Regions from separate parts of the Nitratireductor basaltis genome, predicted to be linked through region 4. Evidence: predicted binding sites of a transcription regulator. Region 4 holds the regulator's gene; each other region holds the start of a gene.
What was found. The regulator LexA, encoded in region 4, represses DNA repair genes until DNA is damaged. The targets are predictions, from matches to a motif close to TGTTCNNNNTGTGTTCNG.

Region 1 (4,448 bases), on a different contig from region 4:
TACCAGAACCATGACCGGCCCATGCGCCTTCTCAGCCTCGCCGGCAGCCGCCTTGATGGCTTCGATGTCGCGCAGATCGGCATTCACAAAGAGAGGTGAGCGCCCGTAGCGTGCATTCAAGCCGTCGCACAGAGCGCGACTTTCCTCTTCCGCAATGTCGATGAAGGCAACCTTGGCCCCCTGTGCGAGGAAGCCCTCAGTCAATGCCGCGCCAATGCCCGAGCCACCGCCAGTGATCAGCACCGACACGTCCATGAGATCGGAATATCTCGTTTCCGGCTCCATACGCCCCTCCTTGATGGATTTCACACGACACGAATGGCCGCCTGTTCCACGGTTTTATCCAACCGCGAGGCTCTTGTCAGGTTCCCCTTGAGGAACTAGCGGATCATGGCGTGGGGAAGCGGCGGTTTTGAGCGGACATTGAGCACGTTCTGACGCAGATAGGTCAAAGTCTCGTCCGCGTTGCACGGTCTGCCGAAATAGTAGCCCTGCCCGCCGGCGCAGCCAAATTCGACGAGCCGCGCGGCCTGGGCTTCTTCCTCGATGCCTTCAGCGACAACATCCATGCCCAGACCTTCGCACATTGCCAGTATGGCCCGGATGATATGTTCGGACGGTCGGTCATCGAGAATTGAAGAGACGAAGGCACGGTCGATTTTCAGCTTGTCGAAGGGGAAGTCGCGGAGACGACCCAGACTTGATTGACCGGTGCCGAAATCATCAAGCGAAACGCGTATGCCCATCGCTTTCAGGTCATTCACGATCTTCTCTGCGGATGCAGGGTCGGTCATCAGCCCTGTTTCCGTGATCTCGATCTCGAGGCGGCGCGCGCTGAAACCCGTCCGCTTCAGTATCGAAAGGACCTGCAGGCCGGTATTGTGATCGACAAGCTGCGATGGCGACAGATTGAAGGAGAGGAAGAGATGCTCCGGCCAGTCGCGCGCAGCCTCCGTTGCCTTGCGCAATACCAGCTGCGAGAGCTGACCGATGATGCCGCGTTCTTCCGCAATCGGGATGAAGACGCCCGGCGATACGAAGCCGAGATCGCGATCGGTCCAGCGTGCCAGTGTTTCGAAACCGATGGTCTCCCGTGTCGCAAGATCAACGATTGGCTGGAAATGCGGCTCCACCTCGCCAGCGGCGACCGCTCGGCGCAATGCCTGCTCGATGCGGGTGACGCGCTTGGCAGCCTCTTCCATCTCCCGCGTATAGACCACCACGCGGCCCCGGCCCGTACGTTTTGCCTGATAGAGTGCGGTTTCAGCCTTGTTCAACAGAAGGTCGGCGGTTTCCTCTTCGGAATAGTAAAGCGAGCAACCGGCAGAGGCTGACAGGCGCGCCGTGCGGTAGCCGATATCATAGGGCGCAGAGAGGATCTCGATCAGCATGCGCACACGATCTTCGGCTGATTCTTCGCTGAAGACCATTGGGTAGAGAACGGCAAACTCGTCGGCGCCGATACGCGTGACCGTGGAGTAATCGTCCATCGCCGCGCGGAGGCGCATGGCCACCTGCTGCAGAATTTCATCGCCGGCGCTGCGTCCGAAGAGATCGTTGATCGGCTTGAAACCGTCGAGATCAAGAATGGCGATGGCGAAGGGCGCGGGATCGTCGGCACGATCGGCGATCAGCCGTCCAACCTTGTCATAGAACCGGCGCGCGTTTCCAAGACCGGTCAGATGATCGGTCAACTGCAGCTCTTCTCCTGAAAGTGCAGCGGCTGGCGCAGCCTGGCTGGAAGGCATGATTGGTTCCTGCTTCTCATTTGTTACCGGTAACAATGCAGGGGAAATGTTGATGAATAGTATCAGTCATAACAAATTTGTCAGAATTTCTTCGCTGGCGCATTTCCGCCTGCAATCGCGGCACATTGGCAGGGTCCGTCGTCCACCTTGACATGAGGCGCACAGGGGCGTCATCTGCCGCTCCAGTTTCAAGGAGCCCGCCCGATGCCCCTCAAAATCGCGATCCAGATGGACCATGTCTCAACCGTATCCATAGCGGGAGACACGACCTTCGCCCTTGCGCTGGAGGCCCAGGCTCGGGGACATGAGCTATACCATTATACACCCGACCAGCTTTCCCAGCTGGGGAACCGCGCGCTGGCTATGGTTCAACCGCTACAGGTGCGCGATATGGAAGGCGATCACTACACGCTCGGCGAGGCAAGCCAGCGGGACCTGTCGGAAATGGATGTCGTGCTTCTGCGCCAGGATCCTCCTTTCGACATGAACTATATCACCACCACCCATATTCTTGATCTGATCCACCCCCGGACGCTGGTGGTCAATGATCCGGCATGGGTGCGCAACAGCCCGGAGAAGATATTCGTCACCGAATTCGCCGATCTGATGCCGGAAACACTCATCACGCGTGATGTGGAGGCCGTGAAGGCGTTCCGGCGAGAGCATGGCGACATCATCGTCAAGCCGCTCTACGGCAATGGCGGGGCGGGAATATTTCACCTGCAGGAAGCAGACCGAAATCTATCGGCTCTTCTCGAAATGTTCATGCAGGCCTTTCGAGAGCCGTTCATCGTGCAGCGTTACCTGAAGGAAGTGCGCGGTGGCGACAAGCGGATCATCCTGATCGAAGGCGAGCCTGTCGGTGCCATCAACCGCGTTCCTGCCGAGCACGACTCGCGCTCCAACATGCATGTGGGCGGCCGGGCCGAAGCAACGGAACTGACCGAGCGCGAGCACGAGATTTGCAAGCGTATCGGTCCTGCCCTTCGTGAACGCGGATTCGTTCTGGTCGGTATCGACGTGATTGGCGACTACCTGACCGAAATCAACGTCACCTCCCCCACCGGCGTGCGTGAAGTGAAGAAGTTCGGCGGGGCAGATGTCGCCGCACTCTTCTGGGATGCGGTGGAAAAGCGGCGCGGGAACTGATCCCGGCCCCCCCGTGTATACCGCTTTGTTGACTTGAGGTCATATTTGTTCTCATAACGTTCTTGATTTAGCGCGCATGCCGTGCTTTCGTTCCGCAAGTTGCAACCTTTGATGAGAAGCAGCAGCGTTCGGGCGGGGGTTCGGGATGGTTTCACGTGTAAGGACGATTGCCTTTCAGGGCGTGGAAGCGGTTCCCGTCGACGTGCAGGTGATGGTTGCGCCCGGCAAGATGGGGATGCAGATCGTCGGGCTTGGCGACAAGGCGGTGGCGGAAAGCCGCGAGCGCGTGCAAGCTGCCCTTCATGCCTCTGGGCTATCGATGCCGCCGAAGAAGGTTACGGTCAATCTGGCACCTGCCGACCTGCCCAAGGAAGGCAGCCACTATGATCTGCCGATAGCGCTAGGCCTGATGGCCGCGCTTGGGGCAATCCCCTCCGACGCACTGGAGAACTATGTCGTGCTGGGGGAGCTGGCGCTGGATGGCGGCGTTGCGCGCGTGGCTGGGGTTCTGCCTGCTGCCATCGGCGCGAACGCTATGGAAAGGGGCCTCATTTGCCCGCATTCCTGCGGTTCGGAAGCCGCGTGGGCAGGTGCGGATATCGATATCCTGGCGCCGCGCAGTCTGATCGCTCTTGCCAACCATTTCAGAGGTACGCAGGTCCTCTCGCGTCCCGAAGCCGCACTGGGACCCGCAGCACGCGACCTGCCTGATCTTGCGGATATCAAGGGTCAGGAAAGCGCAAAGCGCGCCTTGGAGGTAGCCGCGGCCGGAGGACACAATCTGCTGATGGTCGGCCCGCCCGGTGCCGGTAAATCCATGCTGGCGCAGCGCCTGCCGTCCATTCTGCCTCCGCTGGAGCCGAAGGAGCTTCTTGAGTGCTCGATGGTGGCATCCATAGCGGGCGAACTGGCTGATGGTCGCCTCACGGACCGTAGGCCATTCAGAGCTCCACATCATTCTGCATCCATGGCAGCAATGGTGGGTGGAGGCACGCGGGCGCGGCCGGGCGAAGTATCGCTGGCGCATCATGGTGTGCTTTTTCTGGACGAACTGCCGGAATTCACCCCGCAAGTGCTGGACTCCCTGCGCCAGCCGCTGGAAACGGGAGAGTGTGTGATTGCACGGGCAAGCCATCGTGTCAGCTATCCCGCCCAGATCCAGTTGATTGCGGCCATGAATCCGTGCCGCTGCGGGATGGCCGGTGAGCCCGGGCACCGCTGCGCCCGCGGACCAAGGTGCCAGAGCGATTACCAGGCGCGGTTGTCGGGACCGTTCCTCGACCGGATCGATCTCCGCATCGAAGTGCCGGCTGTAACTGCGGCAGACCTGATTGCTCCCGGCAAAGCCGAGTCCAGCGCACAGGTGGCCGAGCGGGTGGCCATGGCCCGCCAGATGCAACGGGAACGCTATAGCGCGCTTGGCCTGCCCGGCTGGACGACCAATGCCCGTTGCTCGGCGGCAATGATTGAAGAAGTCGCCACACCTGATCCCGAGGGCGTATCGCTGCTCCAGGAAGCAAGCGACAAGCTCGCGCTCTCCGCGCGCGCCTA
Region 2 (4,448 bases), 220 kb from region 4:
TCGATGTCGTTGAGGAGATCTTCGGCCACCTTGGTCAGGCGCGATTCCGTGTAACGCATCGCTGCCGGAGGATCGCCGTCGATCGAGCCAAAATTGCCCTGCCCGTCGATCAGCGGCAGTCGCATGGACCAAGGCTGAGCCATGCGCACCAAGGCGTCGTAGATCGCCGCGTCGCCATGCGGGTGGTATTTACCCATCACGTCGGCAACGGGCCGCGCCGATTTCACATATTTGCGGTTCCAGTGATAGCCGCTCTCATAGGAAGCATAGAGGATGCGGCGATGAACCGGCTTCAAGCCGTCGCGCACATCCGGCAGCGCGCGCGAGACGATCACGCTCATCGCGTAATCGAGATAGGAGCGCTGCATCTCCTCGATGATGGAAATTGGCTCGATGTCGTCAGGCTCGATCGGCCCGTTCGGCGTCGTCTGGTCTGTCAAAGCGGTTTCACATTCCGGTTAAAGAATCATACGCTTCTTATATAGGAAGCTGACGGGGGACTCCAATTTTGCCGGCCTTCAACCACAGCTTATTTTGCCAACGATATCAGGTAGATATGGGTTGGCCTGTGGACGAAAGCGAAGAAATGAGGCAAAGCTTGCGCGCAAGCGGTCAAAAATCGCTCAAACACGCGCTGCCAAGCAGTCAGCAAATCAGGAATTGCCGGCTGAAAGCCGGTCGGGATTGGAGCTTTTCATGCCGGGTTTTGAAGCCATGCTGAACGCGCTTGTAACCTTGCTCGTGACGGTGGACCCACCCGGCCTTGCACCGCTCTTTCTGGGCGTAACCGCCGGCATGAACCGGGCAGAGCGCGGTCAGGTGGCGGTGCGTGCCTGCCTGATCGGACTTCTCGTGCTGACCGTGTTCGCATTGGCAGGAAGCGTGATCCTGTCCGTTCTCGGCATCACGCTGCCGGCCTTTCGCGTCGCCGGCGGAGTGCTTTTGTTCTGGATTGCGTTCGAGATGATTTTCGAGCGTCGGCAGGAGCGCCATGAGAAGAGCGCCAAACGCGCCATCACCCGCGACGAGATCCACAATATTGCTGCTTTCCCGCTGGCCATACCGCTGATTGCGGGCCCAGGCGCGATCTCCGCCTCGGTGCTGCTGTCGGGCGAGTTTTCCGACCCACTGGGGAAAGCAGCTCTCTTCGGCATCATCGCGCTGGTCCTCCTGATCACCTATTCGGTATTCGTACTGGCCGAGCGCGTTGATGCCTTTCTGGGAGAGACCGGCCGCTCAATCCTTACACGGCTGCTTGGCGTCCTTCTGGCAGCACTTGCGGTGCAGTTTGTCTCCGACGGCATAAAGGATCTTTTCCAGCTCGCGGGTGCGACGGCAGCTGGCGGATAGCAAGCCCAGGACAATCGATAGCTGCCACCGCGCGAAGCCGAGAAAGGCGTTCAGCGGCTTGTCGGAAAATATCTGATTAAGACTTTTCCACCGGCATCATGAGACGCAAAACGGGCGCGCCCTGGAGGATGGCAGGCGCGGTATATTCCTCACGGTGATGCAGCACACGTCTCGCCCATTGCAGGCCCTGCGCCTCTATCCAATCAGACATGGACTGGTAATGGGAAAAGACGTCGCCGTCTTCCGCGCCGTGCCAGGCGGTGGCGAATGACATGCGGGGAAAGTCGTGCCCGCGCATGTCCTCATGGCTGACATGGGCAGCCAAGGCGGCAGGCAGCGCGACCAGATATCGAAAGCCGTACGGACGGTCGTTCCGGGAGATGCCGATGAGACCGCTATGCTCGTATTCGCCACCATCTTCACCGACAGCAGCCACGGCCTTCTGCCTCAACGCCTCCATCAGCGAGATGACCTTCTTCACCTCGCCTCGCGCAGCCTCCTCATGGGAACCCTGCCAGATCATCCCGAACAGGGTCTGTGCGTCACGCTCAGTCAGTTCGAAATTCATTGGCAGACTCCCCGTGGGCGACTTTGAGGATCAGAACGGGATTTCGTCGTCCAGATCGCGGGAGTAGCCACCGCCCCCGCCGCCACCGGAGGGTTCAGCGGGGCTGGACTGGCCGAAATCGGAGCGCTGGCCACCGCCACCGCCGCCGCCATAGCCGATCTGGTTGTCGCCGCCCTGCCCGCGCGTATCGAGCATCTGCAGCTCGCCGCGGAATTTCTGCAGCACGACTTCCGTCGTGTAACGGTCCTGGCCCTGCTGGTCCTGCCACTTGCGTGTCTGCAGCTGACCTTCCAGATAAACCTTGGCGCCCTTCTTCAGATACTGCTCGGCGACCTTTGCAAGATTGTCGTTGAAGATCACGACATTGTGCCACTCGGTGCGTTCCCGGCGTTCGCCCGTACCGCGGTCGCGCCAGGTTTCAGAGGTGGCGATGCGCAGATTGACAACCGGATCGCCAGAATTGAGGCGGCGGATCTCGGGATCGGCACCAAGATTGCCGACCAGTATGACTTTATTGACGCTGCCTGCCATTGCCCAACTCCACTCAAATTCAGCCTTCGCCGCTCCATGCGGCACTTCCGTTGCGACATACTCTAAAGGAATTCAAACGCTGCAGCCGCAAATGCTGCGACTGACACCCGCTTCGTCCACAAATCTTTCGTTCTTATTTTGTTCTAGGCCATCCCGCTTCATCAGACAAGAGGAGATGGAATGGCTTCAATAAGGAACCTCGCAAAAAAGCCCTGTAGCCAATCAAGACTGACAGGGCTTTTTCGGTCTTCTGACCTATGCCGGCCTCTAGCCGGATCTAATCTTGGCGGAACTCCGCCTTCATGTTTAACCAGCGATGTGTTTTGAAGCGCCGTCTGCGCATTGCCATGCCTGGCATTGTCGCGACTGAAACCGGTTTGCGGCAGGTCGGCGTGGCTCTATTCAGTGACAGAGCCTTTAGCAACAGTCAGGTGGAGTCATGCCTCACTCCCAGATCCACTACCTTCGGGCAGCCATGTCACCGTCTCGGGCTTGTCCGGCAACGCAGGCTGTAAGATGAAGAGTGCTACCAACATCACCTCGCGTCAAGAAGTCGCCTGAAAATGTGATCGATAATGTCAGGAGACTGTTCCTTCTTTGTTCTTTTTACTTGCCTCAGGGCATGTAAACACGCAAAAGAATGGCAGCCATGCGCATGTGACCATCGACATCGCTCAGCACCTACCTACATGAGGCAAGGCTGAGTTTAGGCTTATTGCAATAGATCTACAAGGCAGCGACGGGGCATGCCCGAGAACAAGCACATCACCATACGCGGCGCGCGCGAGCATAATCTCAAGAATGTGGATCTTGATCTTCCGCGCGAAAAGCTGATCGTCATGACCGGCCTTTCTGGATCGGGCAAGTCCTCGCTTGCATTCGACACGATCTATGCCGAAGGCCAGCGGCGCTATGTCGAAAGTCTGTCGGCCTATGCGCGCCAATTCCTCGAAATGATGCAGAAGCCCGATGTCGATCAGATCGATGGCCTTTCGCCGGCGATCTCCATCGAGCAGAAGACGACGTCGAAAAACCCGCGCTCAACCGTGGGGACGGTCACCGAGATCTACGATTACATGCGCCTGCTGTTTGCGCGTGTGGGCATTCCCTATTCGCCCGCGACCGGGCTTCCGATCGAGAGCCAGACCGTCAGCCAGATGGTCGACCGTGTCCTCGAATTCGAGGAAGGCACGCGGCTCTACATCCTCGCGCCCATCGTTCGTGGCCGCAAGGGCGAGTATCGCAAGGAACTGGCGGACCTGCAGAAGCGCGGTTTCCAGCGGGTGAAAGTGGACGGCACGTTTTACGAGATCGCTGATGTTCCAGCACTCGACAAGAAGTACAAGCACGATATCGACGTGGTCGTGGACCGTATCGTCGTGCGTGACGACATGGCGACGCGGCTGGCGGATTCGATGGAAACCTGTCTCACGCTTTCGGGTGGCCTGGCGGTCGCCGAATTTGCCGACAAGCCGCTTCCCGAAGACGAGACTTCAAGCGGCGGTTCTGCGAACAAGTCGAAGAACGAAACGCATGAGCGGGTCGTCTTCTCGGAAAAGTTTGCCTGCCCGGTTTCGGGCTTCACGATCTCGGAGGTCGAGCCACGCCTCTTTTCGTTCAACAACCCTGCCGGTGCCTGTCCCACTTGCGACGGGCTGGGCAGCCAGCGCGACGTCGACACGGATCTCGTCATTCCCGATGAGAACGCAATTCTGCGTGAAGGAGCCATCGCGCCCTGGGCGAAAAGCACGTCACCCTATTACCTGCAGACGCTGGAAGGGCTCGGCAAGCAATTCGGTTTCAAGGTTTCGAACCGCTGGAAAGAACTGTCGCCGGAAGCGCGCAAGGCCGTACTGCATGGTACCGGCACGAAGAAGATCGCATTCGATTACAATGACGGCTTGCGCAGCTATCGCACGACGAAACCGTTCGAAGGGGTAATAACCAATCTTCAGCGGCGCTGGAAGGAAACGGAATCGGCTTGGATGCGCGAGGAAAT
Region 3 (4,448 bases), 290 kb from region 4:
CCACAACGCTCATCTACCTGCAGATTGCCGCCATCTTCTGGTCCAGGCCACCGGAACGGCGCTATCCGCCCTGCCGCTTGTAAAGGCCCTGATGGGAGAAGAGCGTGCGGGACTGATCGCCAAGGATGCCTGTGCTCGCGCTTCGGTGACACTGATCGAAAGCGTTGCCGACGAGGAACATGAAGCTCTCGTCGAACATCTGCGGCTGCGTGGCGAGGTGACAAGCGGTTTCCTTGTCCGCATCGTGGCGCATGGAAAGATCGATTTCTTCCGCGTCGCATTGGCGGCCATCACAGGCCAGGACATCGAACGCGTGACAGCACTGCTGGCGCGTGGTCGCCACTCGGCACTCGCCGCACTATTTAAACGTGCCGGCCTCAGCACGATCACCCATGCGCCGATCCTCACCGCATTGGATATCTGGCGAGAAGTCGCGCGTGGCAACCGAATGTCCGGTCCGCAGGAAGTATCGTGGTCAATGCTTCAGGCTGTTGATGCCGCTCATGGGGCAGATGAAGCAGAGCAACTGACGCGCCTCTTGCGACAGATCCACCTGGAACAGCTTCGCCGCAATGCACGCCAGCAGGCGCTGGAACTTGCCGCTGCTTGATGCAGTATCGAAGGAGAGGGCGGAATGCCGCCCTCGATTTGACTGAGCCTCAGATATCAAGCTCTTCAACGAATTCCGCGCGTTCCTGAATGAAGCGGAAACGGGCTTCCGGCTTGGTGCCCATGAGTGAATCCACCGCCTCGCGCGTGGCTTCGTGGCCCTCGGAAACTTCAACCTTCAGAAGATTGCGCAGCCCGGGGTCCATGGTGGTTTCCTTCAGCTGCTTGGGCAGCATCTCACCCAGACCCTTGAAGCGGCCGATATCGATCTTGCCGCGTCCGGTGAATTCGGTGCGCAGCAGCTCCTCCTTGTGCGCGTCGTCGCGCGCATACATGGTCTTGCCGCCCTGGCTGATACGATAGAGCGGAGGCACGGCCAGATAGAGATGGCCGCCTTCTATGAGCTGCGGCATCTCCTGATAGAAGAAGGTGATGAGCAGTGAAGCAATGTGAGCGCCGTCGACATCGGCATCGGTCATGATGATGATGCGCTCGTAGCGCAGGTCGTCTTCGCGATACTTGTTGCGCGTACCACAGCCCAGCGCCTGGATGAGATCGGAGATCAGCTGGTTGGCGGCAAGCTTGCCTGATGCGGCACTTGCCACATTGAGGATCTTGCCGCGTAGTGGCAGAACGGCCTGATTTTTTCGGTTGCGCGCCTGTTTTGCAGAACCGCCAGCCGAGTCACCCTCGACGATGAAAAGCTCCGCGCCTGCCGCCTGGTTGGAGGAACAATCGGCAAGTTTGCCGGGAAGGCGCAATTTGCGCACGGCGGTCTTGCGGTTGACCTCACGCTCCTGACGGCGCTTCAGACGCTCGTCGGCACGGGCCATGACCCAGTCCAGAAGCTTTGAAGCTTCCTGCGGGTTCTCTGCCAGCCAATGGTCAAAAGGATCGCGGATCGCGTTTTCGACGATGCGCGTGGCAGCCGCAGTTGCGAGCTTGTCCTTCGTCTGGCCGACAAATTCCGGCTCGCGCACGAAAACGGAAAGCATGCCGGCCGCCGAGATCATCACGTCGTCTGAGGTGATGATGGAGGCGCGCTTGTTGCCGGTCAGTTCCGCATATTGACGAAGTCCGCGCAAAAGCGCGTTGCGGAAGCCGCTTTCATGCGTTCCGCCTTCCGGTGTCGGCACGGTGTTACAGTAGGAATTGAGCGCGGCGTCGCCGCCATACCAGGTGATGGCCCATTCAACCGCACCATGGCCGCCGCGCTTCTCGCTGCGTCCGGCGAAGATCTCCTTGGTGACCTGATATTCGCCCTTCACCGAAGCTTCCAGAAAGTCCTTCAACCCGCCGGGGAAGTGGAAGACGGCTTTTTCCGGCGTCTCGTCCTTCTCGCCGATAAGTGCGGGATCGCAGACCCAGCGAATTTCAACACCGCCGAAGAGATAGGCCTTCGAACGCGCCATCTTGTAGAGGCGTGCAGGTTCGAATTTCGCTCCCTTGCCGAAGATCTGCTCATCCGGCTTGAAGCGCACTTTGGTGCCGCGACGGTTGTGAACGTCGCCAAGCTTCTCCAGCCCACCCTGCGGCAGACCCCGCGAGAAGGTCTGGCGGAAAAGCTGGCGGTTGCGCGCGACCTCGACTTCCAGAAGTTCCGACAGCGCGTTGACTACGGAGACACCCACACCATGCAGGCCGCCGGAGGTCTCATAGACCTTGGAGTCGAACTTGCCGCCCGCATGCAGCGTGGTCATGATGACTTCCAGCGCGGACTTGTCCTTGAATTTGGGATGCGGATCAACGGGAATGCCGCGGCCATTATCGGTGACGGAGAGATAGCCGTCAGCGCCCAGTTCCACCTCGATGAATGTGGCATGTCCGGCAACGGCCTCGTCCATCGAGTTGTCGATGACTTCGGCAAAGAGGTGGTGCAGCGCCTTGTCGTCGGTACCGCCGATATACATGCCCGGGCGGCGGCGAACCGGTTCGAGACCTTCCAGAACCTCGATATCGGCCGCGCTGTAGTCTCCACCGTCACGCGGCTGTGCCGGTGCAGGCTTCGCTTTTGCTGGCGACGAAGGCGCGGCTGGTGCCGGAGCGGAGGAAGCAGGCGCAGGCTCGGGCTGGCGCACGCGCTCGGGCGTCGTCTGGCTCAGTCCGGCAAACAGGTCGTTATTGTCATCCATGGCGCTAATTCTGCTCTCATCCCCGCGAATCACTTCCCCACTTTGCCATGGTTTCCAAGGCAAGGCGAAGTCTGTTCCGGTTGTGTTCAGTGCTTGTGCATAAGTGGCGTCAAGCCGCTTTTGCGCGGTTCTTCAAGACAACGTCTTATGCAGCATGACCCGGATGAATAGGGAATAAGAGCCCGCCATTCAATGCGGCGCGCTGCTGCAGCCGTGGAAAACAGGGCTTTCGGTGCCGCAGTGTGGTTCTGCGGCACCGATAAACGTGGCGTCAGCTGGCCATTGCCTCTACGGGCGGGCAGGCGCAGACGAGATTGCGGTCGCCCGCGACATTGTCGACGCGCGAGACGGGCGGCCAATATTTGGACGCAGCCTCCATGGAGCCGCTGGGGAACGCGGCTTCCTTGCGGCTGTAGGGATGCGTCCACTCGTCGGCAACCAGAATGTCGGCAGAGTGTGGGGCATTGACCAGCGGGTTGTCATCCTTCGGCAGGTCACCGCTTTCGATGCGTGCGGCTTCTTTCGCGATGGAGATCATTGCGTCACAGAAGCGGTCAAGCTCGGCCTTCGGCTCGGACTCCGTCGGCTCCACCATCAGCGTTCCGGCAACGGGCCAGGACATTGTTGGCGCGTGGAAACCGTAGTCGATCAGACGCTTGGCAATGTCTTCCACGCTCACGCCTGCACGATCCTTCCAGACACGCGTGTCGAGAATGCATTCATGCGCCACGCGGTCGTTGCGGCCCTTGTAGAGCACCGGATAATGCTCCTTGAGGCGGTGTGCGATATAGTTGGCGTTGAGGATCGCCATCTCCGTGGCAAGCTTCAGGCCGTCGCCGCCCATCATGCGGATATACATCCAGGTGATGGGCAGGATCGAGGCGCTGCCGAAGGGCGCTGCCGAAACCGCGTCACTCGTGCCGAGCGCAACATGACCCGGCACATAAGGCTTCAGATGCGCCTTCACGCCGATCGGACCCACACCCGGACCACCGCCGCCATGTGGGATGCAGAAGGTCTTGTGCAGGTTCATGTGGCAGACATCCGCACCCAGATCGCCCGGGCGCGAGAGGCCAACCATGGCATTGAGATTGGCGCCGTCGAGATAGACCTGGCCACCATTCTCGTGAACCACGGCGCACATGTCGCGGACACCTTCCTCGAACACGCCATGCGTGGAAGGATAGGTGATCATGAGTGCTGCCAGACGCTCGGCATGCTGCTCTGCCTTCGCCTTCAGGTCGTCGAAATCGATATTGCCGTCATCGTCGCAGCGCACCGCAACGACCCGCATGCCAACCATGGAGGCCGAAGCCGGATTGGTGCCGTGGGCGGAGGTCGGGATCAGGCAGACATCGCGCTCGCCCTGACCCAGCGCCTGATGATAGTGGCGGATTGCGAGAAGGCCGGCATATTCACCCTGGCTGCCCGCATTGGGCTGGAGCGAGCAGGCGTCGAATCCGGTGATCTCCGACAGCCACTTGTCGAGGTCATCGATCATGCGACGATAGCCCGGCGTATGCGCCTCCGGCGCGAATGGGTGGAGATTGGCCACCTCGTTCCAGCTCACCGGCGCCATTTCGGCAGCAGCATTCAACTTCATGGTGCAGGAGCCGAGCGGGATCATGGCTCGGTCGAGAGCCAGATCCTTGTCCGCCAGCTTGCGCAGATAGCGCATCATCTCCGTCTCGGAGCGGTGCGCGTGGA
Region 4 (4,448 bases):
TGCAAGGAGTTGTGCAGCGGCTGCGCAGGGCACTTTCCGAGCGCATCCTGCACCATGTTCAGGGGCAGGAGGGGCATATCGCTGTCGCCATGATCACGGGTTTTCGAGGGGGGATACCCGAGGAGACCAACGAATGGCTGCGTCGCGCCGGTCTGGCACACATACTGGCAATCTCCGGCCTTCACATGGCACTTGCAGCCGGCTGCGTCATGATCGGTTTGCGCTGGGGTTTCGCGCTCTTTCCCCAAACCGCGTCGCGTCTGCCCGTGAAGAAGTATGCCGCGGCCGCGGCCTTGATGCTCGCGACCCTCTATCTCCTCATCTCCGGAGGAGCCGTCGCGGCTCAACGAAGCTATATAATGCTTGCCGTCATGCTTGTGGCGCTGCTCTTTGATCGTGCGGCAATCACCATGCGCAATCTGGCGATCGCGGCTCTTTTCATCACGGCCGCTTCACCGCATGTGGTCATCGGGCCAAGCTTCCAGATGTCCTTCGCCGCCACGGCAGCCCTTATTGCGGCCTACAGTCTTTGGACCGGACGCCAGCGCAGGCGCGGTTCGAACATGCCGGCTGATCACGGAGTGCTCAGACGTGCGCTCACATCGATGCTGATCTTCTTTGCAGGGCTATGTGCCACCAGCATTATTGCGGGGCTTGCGACCACCCTTTTCGGTGCGTGGCATTTCCAGCGTACAAGTCCCCTGGCATTGCCGGCCAATCTGGCGGCGATGCCATTGGTTTCGCTTGTGGCGATGCCCTCCGCGGTCATGGCTATCATCACCATGCCCTTCGGGCTGGATGGACTTTTCTGGACACTCATGGGCAAAGCCATTCAAGGTATTGTCATCGTGGCGGAAACCATCGCCAGCCACAGCCCGATCGATGCGATCGGCCTGATGCCCCGCAGCGCCTTTTTGTTGCTTGCTGCAGGCTTCACCCTGCTCGTCATCTTCACCACCGGCTTGCGGCTTCTGGCTTTGCCACTGCTCCTTGCCGGTGCGATCCTGTGGGCGCAGCGCGAACTACCGGATGTGCTGGTCAGCGATGATGCGCGACTTGTTGGTGTCTATATGGGTGAAGGCAGGCTGGCAGTGAACCGCGAGCGTCTAAACGGCTTCACCATGGGTGACTGGGAGCATGCGCTCATGATCGAGAGTGTGATCAAGCCTCTACAGGATAATGATGGTGCTGAAGCCACCTCCGCCCGGGGATTTTCATGTCGTGAGGGCGCTTGTGCCATCCAGCATCCCAGCGGAGCCTGGATTGCTCATCTGAATGAGCCGGTTCAGGTGGCGCAGTGGTGTGGCAAGGCGGCAATAATCATTCTGGATGATGCGACGGTTGAACCACGCTGCGGTGCACGGACATTGGTCTTGACGAAGCGGGATCTTGCCCGACGCGGCGCTGCCTCAATCCAGATGGATGCACGGGCGACAAATGGTGCAAATGTTACTTATGCCGTCGACATGCCTTACCGGCCCTGGCACGAACATCGGCGATATTCCAGGGCAGCGCGAGGGCTCGCGCCCTACAGGCGCGATTGAGGGAAAAAACTCCACCAGATCTCAATAGCGCCGGATCAAGCCAACGAGCTTTCCCTGAACCTTGACCCGGTCAGGCCCAAAGATCCGGGTCTCATAGGCCGGATTGGCCGCTTCGAGCGCAATAGATGCGCCTTTGCGTCTGAGCCTCTTGAGTGTGGCTTCCTCATCGTCGACCAGTGCCACGACGATCTCACCGGGATTGGCCGAACTCGAATGCTTGATGATGACCGTGTCGCCGTCAAAGATGCCCGCTTCGATCATCGAGTCGCCCTTGACCTCCAACGCGTAATGTTCCCCTCCCGAAAGCATGTCGGGTGGTACGGTGATGCTGTGGGTCTGATGTTGTATCGCGTCGATCGGGACACCGGCTGCAATGCGGCCCATGACAGGCACGCTGTAGGCGCCACTGTCTTCAACAGGCGTTGACGCGGGTGCTGCCGGGCGGGCAGGTTCGGATGTCTTGCCGAGGCTTCCCTCGATAACACTCGGCTGGAACCTGCGCGCGCTACCTGGAAGGCCAGGCGCGATGGAATCGGGCAGCCGCAGCACTTCCAACGCACGAGCCCTGTTGGGCAGCCTGCGAATGAAACCACGCTCCTCAAGGGCGGTAATGAGACGGTGAATGCCTGACTTTGATGCCAGATCGAGAGCCTCCTTCATCTCGTCGAATGAAGGCGGTATGCCCGTCTCCTTAAGACGCTCATGGATGAAGAGTAGCAACTCGTGCTGCTTGCGTGTCAGCATCGCCGACTCCCAGAATCAGTCATAAACAAAACCAGAACATAATTTATCTGTTCCAGTTGTGTTCCGCAATGGCATTTCTCAGGATCAGCGATGCAGCATCAAAATTCGGCAGTCGTCACCGGTATTCGCGGCAGGCGCGTGCGGTTTGCGGATGATAAGACAGTTGGCAGTCGCATAGGCAGTAAGCTGTGATGAGTCCTGCCTGGTGAAAGGCGTTGCGATCATCCCCTCCGCCGTGTGTCGAACAACCGCACGTATGTAGTCCTGTCGCTCGTCATTGGCGCGAAGGGGCGCACCGAGCGCGGCGCTGCGCATGTCGGGCTCATGCCGAGCCCCTTGCATATGCGCAACAAGAGGGCGCAGAAAGAGTTCGGCACAGACCAGGCTTGATACCGGGTTGCCGGGCAAGCCAAGCACATGCATTGCGCCCATCCGGCCAGAGATCAGCGGTTTGCCCGGGCGCATGGCCACTTTCCAGAACGACAGTTCCATTCCGGCTTCTGCGAGCGCCCCGCGCACGAGATCATGTTTGCCGACCGAAGCGCCGCCAAGCGTCACGAGGATATCGGCTGCAGTATCTCGCGCTTTGGCAAACAGGGACGACAGGTGCTGGTCATTGTCGGAAGCGATGCCAAGGTCGATGATCTCCGCTCCTTCCTCCTTTGCGATTGCCGCAATACCGTAGCTGTTCGATGCCACGATGGAATCCTGGCCGGTCGTTTCTCCGGGGTTTACCAGCTCGTTTCCCGTCGCCAGCACGGCAACGCGCGGGCGGCGATGGACGAGCAGTCTTGCGTGTCCGCTGGAGGCAGCAAGGGTCAATGCGCCCGGATCTAACCGCCGTCCTTGCTCAAGCAGCAGGTCCCCTGCATGAAAATCCATGCCGGCCTGACGTATGTGCCGACCGTGTTCGACAGGCTTTGCTGCGCGGATGGTCCGGTCACTGACGGATTCGGCATTTTCCTGGATGAGTACCGCGTCAGCGCCGTCCGGTACCGGAGCGCCGGTGAATATGCGCACGGCCTGACCTTGGCCCATCGAGCCGGGAAACCGTGCTCCGGCGGCTGCCTCGCCGATGACACTCAGGTCGCGCCGCTCATCAAGCGTATCAGAAGCACGAACGGCATAGCCATCCATGGCTGATGCGTTGAAAGGGGGCTGTGTTCGAAGGGCATGGAGGGGGCTGGCAAGAACACGACCCATCCCGTCGTGCAGCGGTATTTCTTCGGCCGGTAGTGGATTAATACCCTCCAGCACGCGCTCAAGCGCTGCATCAACAGGAATCAGTGCCATCCGCTGCATCTTCCCGTGACCAGTGTCCGGATTTGCCTCCGGACTTCTCAAGCAGCCGAAGGCCGGTTATCTCCATCGCGCGATCGAGCGCCTTGGCCATGTCGTAGATCGTCAGGCAGGCAACAGAAGCGGCCGTGAGCGCTTCCATCTCGACGCCGGTTTTCCCGGTGACCTGCGCTGTTGCGCGTATGTGCAGGCCTGGAAGATCCTCGTCTGCCGTTATTTCCACGCTCACCTTATCCAGCCCAAGCGGATGACACAGCGGGATCAACTCGTGGGTGCGCTTTGCAGCCATGATGCCGGCGATGCGCGCTGTTGCGATCACGTCGCCCTTCTTGGCATTTCCATGCCTGATGGTCTCCAGCGTTTCCGCTTCCATCCTCACATAGCCTTCCGCAGTGGCCAGACGGGTCGTGGCGGACTTGGCGCCAATGTCGACCATCTGTGCGCTTCCATCGGATGCGATATGAGTGAGTTTCGCCATGACCGGGTTCAGGCTGCAATCGGGGCAAGAAGAGTGCGCGTCGCCGCGGCAACATCATCCTGCCGCATCAGGCTTTCGCCGATGAGGAACGTGTTGATGCCGACTTTCGCAAGACGCTGACAATCGGCGTTGGTGAATATCCCGCTTTCACCAACAATAATGCGATCGTTCGGGACGCGTGGAGCAAGTAGCTCGCTGGTCTCGAGACTGACCTCGAACGTGCGCAGGTTGCGATTGTTGATCCCGATCAGGGGGGAATACAATTTGAGAGATCGCTCAAGCTCTTCTGCGTCATGGACTTCGACAAGGACGTCCATTCCAAGGCCGAAAGCTTCGTCTTCGAGCCGGCGTGCCTCGTCATCCGTAAGGGACGCCATGATGAG

Region 1: the regulator LexA is predicted to act here: its motif matches at 2,944-2,961, upstream of EL18_RS13175 (YifB family Mg chelatase-like AAA ATPase).
Region 2: the regulator LexA is predicted to act here: its motif matches at 2,578-2,595, upstream of EL18_RS05925 (single-stranded DNA-binding protein).
Region 3: the regulator LexA is predicted to act here: its motif matches at 2,814-2,831, upstream of parE (DNA topoisomerase IV subunit B).

The regions. Positions count from the first base shown of each region.
Region 1 covers NZ_JMQM01000002.1:164,593-169,040, forward strand. Annotated here, with positions in the region: gene EL18_RS13160 (SDR family NAD(P)-dependent oxidoreductase) at 1-285, opposite strand, end outside; gene EL18_RS13165 (putative bifunctional diguanylate cyclase/phosphodiesterase) at 381-1,748, opposite strand; gene gshB (glutathione synthase) at 1,953-2,897, shown strand; gene EL18_RS13175 (YifB family Mg chelatase-like AAA ATPase) at 3,043-4,448, shown strand, end outside.
Region 2 covers NZ_JMQM01000001.1:1,240,881-1,245,328, forward strand. Annotated here, with positions in the region: gene gyrA (DNA gyrase subunit A) at 1-440, opposite strand, end outside; gene EL18_RS05915 (MarC family protein) at 697-1,350, shown strand; gene EL18_RS05920 (hypothetical protein) at 1,427-1,918, opposite strand; gene EL18_RS05925 (single-stranded DNA-binding protein) at 1,949-2,449, opposite strand; gene uvrA (excinuclease ABC subunit UvrA) at 3,196-4,448, shown strand, end outside.
Region 3 covers NZ_JMQM01000001.1:1,308,016-1,312,463, reverse strand. Annotated here, with positions in the region: gene EL18_RS06230 (DUF2336 domain-containing protein) at 1-610, shown strand, start outside; gene parE (DNA topoisomerase IV subunit B) at 660-2,741, opposite strand; gene gcvP (aminomethyl-transferring glycine dehydrogenase) at 3,013-4,448, opposite strand, start outside.
Region 4 covers NZ_JMQM01000001.1:1,018,692-1,023,139, forward strand. Annotated here, with positions in the region: gene EL18_RS04850 (ComEC/Rec2 family competence protein) at 1-1,544, shown strand, start outside; gene lexA (transcriptional repressor LexA) at 1,566-2,288, opposite strand; gene EL18_RS04860 (molybdopterin molybdotransferase MoeA) at 2,373-3,581, opposite strand; gene moaC (cyclic pyranopterin monophosphate synthase MoaC) at 3,562-4,065, opposite strand; gene trpC (indole-3-glycerol phosphate synthase TrpC) at 4,074-4,448, opposite strand, start outside.